Regions from separate parts of the Halomonas sp. E14 genome, predicted to be linked through region 1. Evidence: predicted binding sites of a transcription regulator. Region 1 holds the regulator's gene; the other holds the start of a gene.
What was found. The regulator sigma-54, encoded in region 1, starts transcription at its own class of promoters, with help from an activator protein. The targets are predictions, from matches to a motif close to TGGCACNNNNNTTGCTNT.
Positions count from the first base shown of each region.

Region 2: a site for sigma-54 is predicted at 1,856-1,873, ahead of glnL (nitrogen regulation protein NR(II)). Genes of this name have one in related genera too.

Region 1 covers NZ_CP199423.1:2,453,741-2,457,545, forward strand. The annotation lists gene lptC (LPS export ABC transporter periplasmic protein LptC) at 1-216, shown strand, start outside; gene lptA (lipopolysaccharide transport periplasmic protein LptA) at 213-722, shown strand; gene lptB (LPS export ABC transporter ATP-binding protein) at 724-1,455, shown strand; gene ACT7B3_RS11480 (RNA polymerase factor sigma-54) at 1,610-3,019, shown strand; gene hpf (ribosome hibernation-promoting factor, HPF/YfiA family) at 3,128-3,436, shown strand; gene ptsN (PTS IIA-like nitrogen regulatory protein PtsN) at 3,443-3,805, shown strand, end outside.
Region 2 covers NZ_CP199423.1:333,608-337,412, reverse strand. The annotation lists gene ntrC (nitrogen regulation protein NR(I)) at 1-727, opposite strand, end outside; gene glnL (nitrogen regulation protein NR(II)) at 720-1,766, opposite strand; gene ACT7B3_RS01495 (DUF4124 domain-containing protein) at 2,125-2,673, opposite strand; gene glnA (glutamate--ammonia ligase) at 2,860-3,805, opposite strand, start outside.

The sequences.
Region 1 (3,805 bases):
CTGTGGCAGCTCGACACCGACATCCTGCACTTCGATGCCGACACCGGGCACGCCTGGAGCGACACGCCCGCCCTTCTCCAACAGCCGCCCCAGCGCATGAGCGGCGAGCGGTTCGATGCCTGGATCCATGACAACCAGGCACGTTTGACTGACAATGTGCGCGGCCATCATCCGCCCGCACGCCGCACCGCCACCAACGAGGAGTCCGATCCATGATGCGTATCGTCCCGCTGCTGACCCTCGCCCTGAGCGCGCTGTTTTCGGTCGCGCCTGCCCTGGCCCTGGAGAGCGATGCCAGCGCGCCCATCGAGGTCGAGGCCGACCGCCTCGACCTGGACAACGTGGCAGGCACGGCGATCTACACCGGCGACGTGGACATTCGCCAGGGCAGCATGCGACTCACCGGCGACCGGGTCGAGATCCGCCGCAATGCCCAGGGCGAGCTGACCCGCGCCATCGCCACCGGCGAACGCGCCTACATCCAGCAGCAGCCCGCTCCGGACGAGCCGCTGGCCCGCGGCTGGGGCCGTACCATCATCTATCACGTGGCCGAACGCCGCGTGGAGCTGATCGACCGCGCCGAACTGCAACAGGGCGGCGATACCTTCGATGGCGGCTACCTGGAGTACTTCCTCGACCGCCGCGTGGTCCAGGCCCGCGCCGAGGGAGAAGGCGTCGAAGGGCGTCAGCGCATTCGCATGACCCTGCAGCCGGAGCGCTGAGATGACGACGAAGACGCTGTACGCCAGGCACCTGGCCAAGAGCTACAAGCGCCGCCGCGTGGTGCACGACATCAGCCTGTCCATCGCCCAGGGCAGCATCGTCGGGCTGCTCGGGCCCAACGGCGCCGGCAAGACCACCTCGTTCTACATGATCGTCGGGCTGGTCAAGGCCGATGCCGGCAACGTCTGCATCGACGAGCTGGATCTCTCCAGCAGCGCCATGCATGAGCGCGCACGAGCCGGCATCGGCTACCTGCCGCAGGAGGCCTCGATCTTTCGCAAGCTGTCGGTGGCGGACAATATCCTGGCGATCCTCGAGACGCGCCGTGACCTCGACAAGCGTGGCCGCCACGCACGGCTGGAGCAGTTGCTGGAAGATTTCCATATCACCCACATTCGCGACAACCTGGGCATGAGCCTGTCTGGCGGCGAACGGCGGCGGGTCGAGATCGCCCGCGCCCTGGCGACCGAGCCCGCCTTCATCCTGCTTGACGAACCCTTCGCCGGCGTCGACCCCATTTCCGTCGGCGAGATCAAGGGCATCATTCGCCAGCTCAAGGCACGCAACATCGGTGTGCTGATCACCGACCACAACGTGCGCGAGACGCTGGATATCTGCGATACCGCCTATATCGTCGGCGACGGCCAGATCATCGCCGAAGGCGATGCCGACACCATCCTGGCCAATCGACGCGTGCGGGAAGTTTACCTCGGCGAAGATTTCCGCCTCTGACGCCCCCTTGTTCCTCACAACACACTGATGCTGCAGACTGTCAAGTGTTGGGGCATGAAATTTGCGCATGGCATGCATATTGCAGCAACACATCTTGCAACCAACGCTCAAGCGGAATAGGGTGGTTTTTTTCGGCAGATGAGCACTTTCTCTCATGGCCATGAAAGCCTCTTTGCAACTGCGAGTCGGCACCCAGCTGACCATGACGCCACAGCTGCAGCAGGCCATCGCCCTGCTCCAGCTCTCCACGCTTGATTTGCGCCAGGAAATCCAGCAGGCCCTCGAGGCCAACCCGATGCTCGAACTGGACGAGCAGTACGGCGAGACGCGGGTCGACGACGCCCCCCCGGACGACTGGAACGACGACATTCCCTTAGAGCTGACCACCGACAGCGAGTGGACGGACACCTATCCCGATCACGGCAGCGCTGGCAGCGGCGAAGGCCCTGACTTCGAGCGCCAGGCCAGCGCTCAGAGCCTGGCCGGCCACCTGACCTGGCAGCTGGCCATGACCGACCTCAGCGAACGCCAGCGGCTGATCGCCGAAAGCCTGATCGATGCCGTCGACGGTACCGGCTACCTCACCCAGTCGCTTGATGATGTGCGCGACGGGCTTCGCCAGCAGGGACTCGACGGACTGACCACCCGAGAAGTGGAGCAGGTCCTGCTGCGTCTGCAGCAATTCGAGCCGACCGGCGTTTTCGCCCGCGACCTGCGCGAATGCCTGCTGCTGCAGCTGGCCACGCTGCCCGACACCACTTCGCTGCTGCCCCAGGCGCGCCGGCTGGTGCGCCAGTTCCTCGAAGCCCTGGCCGCCGACGACCGCCGCTTGCTCAAGCGCCGCCTGGGGCTCGACGACGAAGCGCTGGAGGCTGTCATCGGGCTGATTCGCTCGCTCGACCCGCGCCCTGCCAGTGCCTACGTCGAGGTCAGCGGCAACTACGTCACGCCCGACCTGCTGGCCATCCATGACGTCCACGGCTGGCGCGTCGAGCTCAATGCCGAAGCGCTCCCTCGGCTGCGCATCCAGCCCGACTACATGTCGCTGGTGAAGCGCGCCGACAAGAGCGCCGATAATCAGTTTCTCAAGGATCACCTGCAAGAGGCGCGCTGGCTGATGAAGAGTCTTGCCAGCCGCAACGACACCCTGCTGCGGGTCGGCAGCGAGATCATGGCGCGCCAGATCGACTTTCTCGAGCAGGGCGAGGAAGCCATGCGCCCGCTTATCCTGGCCGACATCGCCCAGGCCGTTGAGATGCACGAATCGACCATTTCACGCGTGACCACACAGAAGTACATCCATACGCCGCGCGGGGTGTTCGAACTGAAGTACTTCTTCTCGAGCCACGTGGGCGGCGGCGAGGGCGATGCGCACTCCAGCACCGCGATACGTGCACGGATTCGCAAGATGGTGCAGGATGAACCTCCACGCAAGCCGCTTTCCGACAGCCGCCTGGTCGAGCTGCTCGAAGAAGAAGGCATCCGGGTCGCCAGACGTACCGTCGCCAAATATCGTGAGGCCATGGGTATCCCCTCGTCGAGCGAACGCAAGCGTTTCCGCTAGGCTTGAGAGGCGGGTTTGATCCCGGACAAATGCGGGTAGCGAGGGGGTTTGCTAGGCCCTAAAAAGGGTTACAATCGAGCCACCACTCGACGGACGAAGGAGCCTGTCATGCAAGTCAATATCACCGGCCACCATGTAGAGCTGACCGATGCCCTGCGTGACTACGTAAGCGAGAAGCTGAACCGCGTTCAGCGTCATTACGACAACATCACCAACGTCCACGTCACCCTGTCGGTAGAGAAGGAACGTATGCTGGCCGCCTGCACCCTGCACGCAGCCGGCGCCGATCTGCATGCGGAAGCCTCCGATCCCGACATGTACGCCGCCATCGACGCCCTCACCGACAAGCTCGACCGCCAGATGGTCAAGCACAAGGAAAAGGCCCAAGCCCGCGCCCAAGGCGCCGGCATTCGCTGAGACGCCATGTCACTAGAAACCATTCTGCCCCCGGAGCGCGCCCTGTTCGGCGTGCCCGGGGGCAGCAAGAAACGTGTGCTGGAGTTCTTCAGCACGTTCATCGCGCAGAATACCCCGAGCCTCGACAGCCAGGAAGTGTTTGCCCGGCTGGTGGGGCGTGAACGCCTTGGCAGCACCGGCATCGGCAACGGGGTTGCCATTCCTCACGCAAGAAGCCCGCACTGCCACAGCCCGGTAGCGGCCTTTCTGAAGCTGGCCGAGCCGATCGACTTCGACGCCATCGACGGCGAACCGGTGGATCTGGTCTTCGTGCTGCTGGTGCCCGAGGAGGCCGATGACACCCACCTGGCGCTGCTCAGCCAGGTAGCC
Region 2 (3,805 bases), 2.1 Mb from region 1:
CGCCGATCTCATCGAGAAACAGGGTACCGCCGTTGGCCTGCTCGAAGCGCCCCTGGCGCTGGGCGGTGGCACCGGTGAAGGCGCCCTTCTCATGGCCGAACAGCTCCGACTCGATCAGGTCGCGGGGGATCGCCGCCATGTTGAGCGCGATGAATGGCTGGGCGGCGCGCGGGCTGTGCTGGTGCAAGGCGCGGGCCACCCGCTCCTTGCCGGTGCCCGACTCGCCGTTGATCAGCACGGTGATGTGCGAGTGCGACAGCCGGCCGATGGCGCGGAACACCTCCTGCATCGCCGGCGCCTCGCCGATGATCTCGGCATCGAGCCCCTCGGGCACGCTGACCGGCCGCTTGCGCTCGCGTGCGTGGGCCACGGCACGGCGCACCAGGGCCAGCGCCTCATCGACGTCGAACGGCTTGGGCAGGTACTCGAAGGCCCCGCCCTGGTAGGAGGCCACGGCGCTGTCGAGGTCGGAGTGCGCCGTCATCACAATGACCGGCAGGTCCGGGTGCACCTCGCGCACCCGCGACATCAGGTCGAGCCCATCGATGCCCGGCATGCGGATATCCGTCACCAGCACATCGGGGGGGTCGTCCAGCAGCCGAGCGAGAGCCAGGTCGGCTCGATCAATGCATTCGACGTCGAGGTCGGGCTGAGCCAGGGCGCGCTCCAGCACCCAGCGGATGGCACGGTCGTCATCGACCACCGCGACACGAGCGACATCAGTCATGGCGCCTCTCCAACGGAATCAAAAGTCTGAATTCGGTATGCCCGGGGCGGGATTCGCATTCGATCAGTCCCTGATGCTGATGCAAGATGCCCTGGGCAATGGACAGTCCCAGTCCACTGCCGTCGGCCCGACCCGATACCATGGGATAGAACAGTGTTTCCTGCAGGCTTTCGGCCACGCCGGGGCCGTTGTCGATCAGCGCCACCTCGCACACCAGGCGATGGCGCTCGGCGCCCAGGGTGAACTGCCGGCGCGCCCGCGTGCGCATCAGCAGGCACGGCGATTCGGTGCCGGCCTCGGTCATCGCCTCCACGGCGTTGCGCGCCACGTTGAGCACCGCCTGAATCATCTGCGCCTCATCGCCGGGAAAGTCCGGCAGGCTGGGATCGTAGTCGCGCTCGATCCGCACCGCCGGGGTCTCGGCCAGCAGCAGCGTGCGCACCCGCTCCAGCACCTTGTGGATATTGAGCGGCTCGTGGCGCAGCAGCTTGTTCGGCCCCAGCATGCTATCGACCAGGTCGCGCAGGCGGTCGACCTCCTCGACGATGATGCGGGTGAATTCCTGCAGGGCCGGGTCGTCGAGGTCGCGCTCGAGCAGCTGGGCGGCGCCGCGGATGCCGCCCAACGGGTTCTTCACCTCATGGGCCAGCCCGCGCGAAAGTACCTTGATCGCCTCCTGCCGGTTGAGCAGCGCCTCCTCGCGCGAGATGCGCAGCAGCCGGTCGCGGGGCTCCATCTCCACCAGCAGCTCGTCGGTGGAGAGCGGCGTCACCGTGTAGTCGATGGTCGCTCCGGCGCCGCTGGCCAGGGTCAGGCGCACCTCACGCTGGGTGAAGGGGTGCTGGTTGCCGGCCGCCTTGGCCAGCACCTCACCCATGCCATCGTCGTCGGACAGCAGCGCCGCCAGGCGCAGCCCGTGCACCCGCCCCAGGCTGACCGCAAGCAGCGCTTCCGCTGCCGGATTCATCCAACGCAGACGCAGCCTGCCATCGAGCAGCAGCACGGCGGTGGTGAGATGTTCCATCAAGCGTCGGTACATGGCATAGCCTTCTGTTTACGGGGCGTGCACCGGCATGGCGCCGATGGCGTTGCCGTAGCGCAACGCACCCAACAACTCGCTACAAGTACTTAGCAAGAAGTGCGCCAAAAGAGAAAACCGCGCAACGGCGCTGCCTTGCGGCAGGGCAGGCAGCGGCCAAGGCCTGGGCGGGCGACTTTAATGCACTATATTGGTGCGCCAAAAAACGCGCCAGCCGTACAACAGGGCAACGGGGTAGCCAAGGCGGGGCGGGCTCGACCCGGTGCGGGCAGGCGCCCGCACCGTCACAGCGCCACCGCACCGGACGTCCTGCAACCCCACTTTCGGGCGGAAACGCGCCGGGTAACGGCGACCATAGCTAGGGCGGGCCGGCGCGCTCCACCACCAGCGACACCGGCGGCGTGCGATGGCGAATCTCGCCACGGGCGTCGAGCAGCTCCGCTTGAAGCTCATAGCGACCGCTGGCCAGGTTGGAGAGCATGAAGGCCGAGGTGTGCAGCGCCGTCTGGCTGACCCGGCCGTCGACCAAGAGGCGAACCTGATGGTCCGTGCGCAGCGGCGGCTCGATCAGCAGCGCCACCTGCAGGTTGCCGGCGTGGCTGGCCGGCAGCGCGGCGCCCTGGCGGGGAGAGAAAATGCGGAAGGTGTCGTAGGGCATGAACGGCTGACCCGGCGCCGCCGGCACCCGCGGTGCGATGCCTTCCACGCGAGGCGCCACGACGCTGCGCCGCTCGCCGGCACTGGCCGGCACCACCGTCAGCGGCGCCAGCTGAACCGCTTCGCCGCCGCGCTCAGGATTATCGCTGAAGATCACGTTGCCCTGGGCATCGACCGTACGATAGATGGTGGTGGCGAAGGCCGATGCGGCCATCAACCAGAGAATGAGTAGCGCGACAGCCTTCGTCATGGCGTGATCTCCTTGCTCAACCCGACGCGCCCAGAGGTGTAGGCCCGCCTCGGCGGCGGGCATGAAGCAGCCTGCGGCCCCGCCGCAGGCTTGAGTGTACGACAAAAAAGGGCCCCGCGAGGGGGCCCCTTTCGTGTCACCATCGGCGGCTCGGCCGCCTGCGGTGAAGCGCTTGCCGCTGAGGGATCAGCAGCTGTAGTACATATCGAATTCGATCGGGTGCGTGGTCATGCGGATGCGCTCCACGTCTTCCATCTTCAGTTCGATGTAGGCGTCGATCATGTCGTCGGTGAACACGCCGCCTTCGAGGAGGAAGGCACGATCCTTGTCCAGGGCATCCAGGGCCTGATCCAGGCTGTGCGCCACGGTCGGCACCTTCTTGCCCTCTTCCGGCGGCAGGTCATAGAGGTTCTTGTCCATGGCGTCGCCGGGGTGGATCTTGTTCTTGATGCCGTCGATACCGGCCATCAGCATGGCGGCAAAGCACAGGTAGGGGTTGGCCGTCGGGTCGGGGAAGCGGACCTCGACGCGCTTGCCCTTCGGGCTTGCGGTATACGGAATACGGATCGACGCAGAGCGGTTGCGGGCACTGTAGGCCAGCATGACCGGCGCTTCGAAGCCCGGCACCAAGCGCTTGTAGGAGTTGGTCGAGGCGTTGGCGAAGGCGTTCAGGGCACGGGCGTGCTTGATGATGCCGCCGATGTAGTACAGCGCCATTTCCGACAGGCCGGCGTACTGGTCGCCCGCGAACTGGTTCTGGCCATCCTTCCAGAACGACTGGTGCACGTGCATGCCGCTGCCGTTGTCGCCGACCAGCGGCTTAGGCATGAAGGTGGCAGTCTTGCCGTAGGCGTGGGCCACGTTGTGGATCACGTACTTCATTTCCTGAACTTCGTCGGCCTTCTTCACCAGGGTGTTGAACTTGACGCCGATCTCGTTCTGGCCAGCGTTGGCCACCTCGTGGTGATGCACTTCGACGGTCTGGCCGATCGCTTCCAGGGTGTTACACATGGCGCCACGGATGTCATGGAAGCTGTCGACCGGGGGCACCGGGAAATAGCCGCCCTTGACCCGCGGACGGTGGGCCAGGTTGCCGCCTTCGAGCTGGCGGTCGGTCGACCAGGCACCCTCT